Linked DNA regions of Sporosarcina pasteurii. The protein of the gene in region 1 interacts with the protein of each later gene in a pairwise test. Links are inferred from orthologs where the notes say so. Each region holds a gene or a part of one and is shown in the gene's direction. Other genes may lie near its edges.

Region 1 (2,991 bases):
ATTCAATACTTAATTGATCAAGGTGCAAAAGTAATCTTAGCGAGCCATCTCGGACGACCCAAAGGCGAAGTCCATGAAGACATGCGTCTTACTGCAGCTAGCGAAAGACTTTCAGAGCTGTTAGAAAAGCCAGTGATGAAACTGGATGCATCGATTGGTGAAGAAGTTGTGAATGCGGTTACTAACATGCAAAACAGCGATGTCATATTGTTAGAAAACGTTCGTTTCCATGCGGGCGAGGAGAAGAATGACGCTGCATTAGCGAAACAGTTTGCGGAACTTGCAGATGTCTTTGTAAACGATGCATTTGGAGCGGCACACCGAGCACATGCTTCAACAGCAGGTATTGCAGAGTATATTCCAGCTGTTTCAGGATTGCTCTTAGAAAAAGAATTAGATGTACTTGGTAAGGCACTATCAACACCAGAACGTCCATTTACTGCCATTATTGGTGGCGCGAAAGTTGCGGATAAAATTGGTGTGATTGATCATTTATTAGATAAAGTGGATCACTTAATTATTGGTGGAGGACTTGCCTATACGTTTTTAAAAGCGCAAGGCTATGAAATTGGTAACTCTCTACTTGAAGAAGATAAAATGGACCTTGCTTTGTCCTTTATTAAAAAAGCAGAAGAAAATGGTGTGAAATTCCATTTGCCGACAGATGTTGTCATCGCGGATGATTTCTCGGTAGATGCAAATACGAAAGTTGTACCAGTTGATTCAATTCCAAGCGATTGGGAAGCATTAGACATTGGACCAGAAACTGCAAAGAACTATGCAGATGTCATTAAGGATTCAAAGTTAGTGATTTGGAATGGACCGATGGGTGTATTTGAACTAGAACCATTTGAGGGTGGTACGAAACAAGTGGCGGAAGCGATGGCTGAAACTGTAGGTTACACGGTGATTGGCGGCGGAGACTCAGCAGCTGCTGTTGAGAAATTTAATCTAGGTGAAAAAATGGATCATATTTCTACAGGTGGCGGTGCTTCACTAGAGTTCATGGAAGGTAAAGCGTTACCAGGTGTTACTGCGTTAGACGATAATGAATGAGGAGTGAGATTTTTGCGTAAAAGAATTATTGCGGGAAATTGGAAAATGCATAAAACAGCTCAAGAGGCAAAACAGTTTACGGAAGAAGTGTTACCCAATATTCCGCTATCTGAAAAGGTAGAAGCGATTGTTTGTCCTCCGGCTTTGTATTTAGAAAACCTTGTAGAAATGGCGAAAGAATCGAAATTAAGCATTGGTGCACAAACGATGCACGAAGCAAAAGAAGGGGCATTTACTGGTGAAGTTAGCCCGGCAATGCTGGCGAGTATCGGTGTGAAGCATGTTGTTCTTGGACACTCAGAACGTCGTGAGTATTACAATGAAACTGACGCGTCTGTTAACGCAAAAACAAAAGCTGCATTTGAAAATGGACTGACACCAATTGTTTGTGTAGGTGAAACATTGGAAGAACGTGAAAGCGATGCAACGGTTAAAGTCGTTTCAGACCAAGTAACGAAAGCGTTTGCAGATGTAAGTGCAGAAGATACTAAACAGGCAGTCATTGCTTATGAGCCAATTTGGGCAATTGGAACGGGTAAAACAGCAACGGCTGAAGATGCGAATGAAGTTTGCGGTGCGATTCGTAATACAATTGAAAACTTATACGGCGCTGACGTTGCAAATGCTGTTCGAATTCAATACGGCGGAAGTGTAAATCCAAACAATATTGAAGAACTACTGTCCATGGAACATATTGATGGCGCATTGGTCGGCGGTGCGAGTTTAGAGCCTGCATCTTTCTTAAAGTTAGTTGAGGCTGGTGCAAATGCGTAAAGGACCAGTCGCACTCATTATTTTAGACGGTTTTGGCTTACGTGAAGAAATTTCAGGAAATGCGGTACAACAAGCGCATAAACCAAACTTTGATCGGCTGAAGGAAACGTATTCCTATACAACTCTCACAGCTTGTGGTGAAGCAGTTGGATTACCTGAAGGCCAAATGGGGAATTCTGAAGTAGGACATTTAAATATTGGTGCTGGTCGCATCGTCTATCAAAATTTAACGCGTATTAATAAGTCAATCCGAGAAGGGGATTTTTTTGAAAATGAAACGCTGCTTCAGGCAGTCGATCATGTGAAAAAGAATGATTCAGCACTCCATGTAATGGGGCTGCTTTCGGATGGCGGGGTACATAGTCATTATGAGCACCTCTTTGCGTTGCTTCAGCTTGCCAATCGGAAAGGGTTAGAAAAAGTTTACGTTCATGCATTTTTAGATGGACGAGACGTAAGCCCGCAATCTGCATTGGATTATATTGAACAAACTGAAGAAGTAATCGAAGAAGTCGGGATTGGAAAAATTGCTTCTGTAACAGGACGTTATTATGCGATGGATCGCGATAAGCGTTGGGAACGAGTTGAAAAAACGTACCGGACGCTTGTAGATGGCGCAGCAGAAACAGCTCAATCTCCATCTGAAGGGGTACTCGCATCTTATGAAAAAAATGTTCACGATGAGTTTGTAGAACCATTTGTCATTGAAGAGTCAGGAGAACCAGTTGCGACAATTGAAGACGGGGATGCGGTTGTATTTTACAATTTCCGACCTGACCGTGCGATCCAACTATCTCGTGCTTTCACAGATGAGAATTTCAAGGAGTTTGTCACAACGAAATTTGAAAACCTCAAATTTGTTTCGTTCACACATTATAGTGATGATGTCGTTTCAGATGTTGTGTTCGGCACAAAAGATTTAAAGGAAACGTTAGGTGAAGTCATTTCAGCAAATGGCCTAACACAGTTGCGAATTGCTGAAACTGAAAAATATCCTCACGTGACATTTTTCATGAGTGGCGGCCGGGAAAATGAATTTGAAGGGGAAGAGCGAATTTTAATCGATTCCCCAAAAGTGGCAACGTATGATTTGAAGCCTGAGATGAGTGCTTATGAAGTCACTGATGCGTTAATTCGCAAAATTGAAGGTGATTCGATTGA
Region 2 (2,915 bases), 2.5 Mb from region 1 along the record:
TAGAATAAACTCTATTTATGAAGTAGCATTTATCTACCAATCTGATAAACTTTTAATACACGCATTCTCCAATCACTTAATATAGAGTCTATTCTAATAATTTAAATTAGTCATTTCACATAATGTAAAATGAATGACTGATTTTCTATACTTTTCGTTCATTCATTTCAAGGTAGGTAGTCAAAACAACAATTTTAAAGACCTTTTTTCTAATCAATCTCAGATCGATATTCTACAAGGGATTCCCCATAACTCTACTAAATATGGTATACTAGTATGTACAAGTCTTATTGATTTGTATCAGTAACTTGTTTTCTTGTCTTCGACGACTGATATGCTTAGGCATAGCCTAGGCCTTTTTACATTCACGTCTAAGATAAATAGATACCATTTGGGAGGGATTCGAATGGCTTTTCCACGTAAGGAAAGACCAATATCGGATTTTGTTGCAGCACGCAAAGTCGATGAAAAAATTTCATTTGTTCGTAATAACCATGAAGTCAGTGGAATAATTTACAAGATTCTAGAAAACTCTGTAATTGTTCAACTATCTAATGAGGATGCTGATTTAATTGGAGCTGCCTCAAATCTTACAGTTGTATCCCATAAGAATTATTCAGTAGTCGAGTAATCGCTATTTTATCGTCTTGTTCTCCGGTAATTGTCGGAAAACAAGACGTTTTTTCTTTTTTAAGAGATGATTACCCTATCCATCTCCTCAATTCCTCGCGAATGCTTCCACTTAATCAAAAAAATCTGATAAGATAAACACATCGTCAATGAGGAGGCTATTATATTATGAAAGAAAAATTAATTGAAAGACTTGTCCGTTACGCAAAAATAGATACACAATCAGACTTTAATAGTACGGAGTGTCCAACAACGCCAGGACAATGGGATTTGCTTCATGTTTTACAAAAGGAACTTGAAGAGGTTGGATTAGAAGAAATTACGCTTGATGAAAATGGGTATTTATTCGCAACACTCCCTGCCAATACAGACAAAGAAGTTCCAACGATTGGATTTCTTGCACATGTAGATACAGCAACGGATTACACAGGGAAAAACGTGAAACCACAACGGATTGATAACTACGATGGGAAAGATGTTCAGTTGAATGAAGACACAGTGATGGCTGTCAGTGAGTTTCCTGAATTAAAGAACTATGTAGGACATACATTAATTACAACTGACGGGACGACACTTCTTGGTGCGGATAATAAAGCGGGGATTGCGGAAATTGTTACAGCAATGGAATATTTACTTGCAAATCCTGAGATTAAACACGGGAAAATTCGCATTGCCTTTACACCAGATGAGGAGATTGGTCGCGGCCCTCATAAATTTGACGTTGAACAATTTGGTGCCAAGTTTGCTTACACGATGGACGGAGGCCCGTTAGGTGAGCTGCAATATGAAAGCTTCAATGCGGCTGGCGCCGAAGTGAAATTCCACGGAACAAGTGTGCATCCAGGTTCTGCAAAAGACAAAATGGTCAACTCAATCTTACTTGCGAATGAGTTCCAAAACGCGATGCCTGCGGATGAAATTCCACAAAAGACGGATGGCTATGAAGGTTTTGTGCATTTAATGCAGTTCGAAGGTGACGTTGAGGAATCAACACTTCGATATATTATTCGTTATTTTGACCACGAGACTTTTAAAAATCGAAAACAACTTATGCTCGATACGGCAGCAACTTTACAGGATAAATACGGTAAGCATACATTAGAAATCAAAGTTGAAGACCAATATTATAATATGCGAGAAAAAATTGAACCTGTCATGGAAATTGTCGACATTGTTTCAGATGCGTTCAAAAAACTAGCTATTGAACCAAATATCGTACCAATTCGAGGTGGAACAGACGGCTCACAGCTTTCTTACATGGGCATGCCAACACCAAATATCTTTACGGGTGGCGAAAATTACCACGGCAAATATGAATATATTTCGGCCGATAACATGGTACTTGCGACGAAAGTCATTATCGAAACTGTACAGCTTTTTGAAGGACGTGCGTAAAAGGAGACGATTACTTTGAGGGAAATCGGTATTGGGGTCCTTTCTTCTATCTTTTTTGCAGTCACGTTTATTTTAAATCGATCTATGGAATTATCAGGAGGGAGCTGGTTATGGAGCTCCTCCCTCCGCTTCTTTTTTATGTTGCCATTTTTATTGGCGATTGTTTATTATCGAAAAGGTTTCCAACCAATAAAAAAGGAAGTGCGTCAACAAACAGTACCCATTTTTCTTTGGAGCATTGTTGCTTTTGTATTATTTTATGCACCGCTAACGTATGCCGCCGCTTTCAGTCCCGGATGGTTAGTAGCCGGAACGTGGCAATTAACGATTGTCGCTGGTGTGCTCCTGACACCATTTTTTATGTTAATTATCCAAACTGAACATGGCATACGGAAAGTCCGTCATAAAATACCGCTTGTTTCTTTAAGTATTACGTTCATTATTCTAATTGGCGTCGTGCTCATTCAAATTCCACACGCTCAAACCGTGACCGGCAAGACGTTGCTATTTGGTGTATTGCCGATAGTATTTGCAGCATTTGCTTATCCTTTAGGCAATCGTAAGATGATGGAATTGCTAGGCGGTCGGCTCGATACATTTCAGCGTGTACTTATGATGACGATGATGACAATTCCTATTTGGGTGGTCATAGCCGTAATTGCATTAATCACAGTTGGTCCACCTTCTTTGAGCCAACTTATTCAATCGTTTATCGTCGGAGTTAGTTCAGGCGTTATTGCGACAACCTTATTTTTTATGGCCACCGACCGTGTACGCAATGACCAAGGAAAGTTAGCCGCAGTGGAGGCAACACAGTCCACGCAGTTAATTTTTGTTATTCTCGGCGAAATGTCCATTCTTGGGATTGCCCTTCCAACACCTATTGCCTT

What was found. The genes of interacting proteins can lie anywhere in the genome.
Region 2: the proteins of tpiA (region 1) and pepT interact in binary tests that used the Escherichia coli proteins (3 or more experiments, as listed by UniProt). The link is inferred for Sporosarcina pasteurii from one-to-one orthologs.

Annotation. Positions count from the first base shown.
Region 1 is NZ_CP160452.1:2,652,363-2,655,353, reverse strand. The notes cover bases 38-2,949. They hold tpiA (triose-phosphate isomerase), read left to right. Parts: upstream 38-1,068; coding sequence 1,069-1,830; downstream 1,831-2,949. Other genes in these bases: gpmI (2,3-bisphosphoglycerate-independent phosphoglycerate mutase), read left to right, coding at 1,823-2,949; AB1H92_RS12730 (phosphoglycerate kinase), read left to right, coding at 38-1,056. In the rest of the region: more of AB1H92_RS12730, read left to right, coding at 1-37; more of gpmI, read left to right, coding at 2,950-2,991. UniProt on the Escherichia coli protein: Involved in the gluconeogenesis. Catalyzes stereospecifically the conversion of dihydroxyacetone phosphate (DHAP) to D-glyceraldehyde-3-phosphate (G3P).
Region 2 is NZ_CP160452.1:200,054-202,968, reverse strand. What follows is about bases 76-2,911. They hold pepT (peptidase T), read left to right. Parts: upstream 76-798; coding sequence 799-2,025; downstream 2,026-2,911. Other genes in these bases: AB1H92_RS00970 (multidrug resistance efflux transporter family protein), read left to right, coding at 2,041-2,911; AB1H92_RS00980 (DUF2187 family protein), read left to right, coding at 407-631. Outside these bases: more of AB1H92_RS00970, read left to right, coding at 2,912-2,915. UniProt on the Escherichia coli protein: Cleaves the N-terminal amino acid of tripeptides.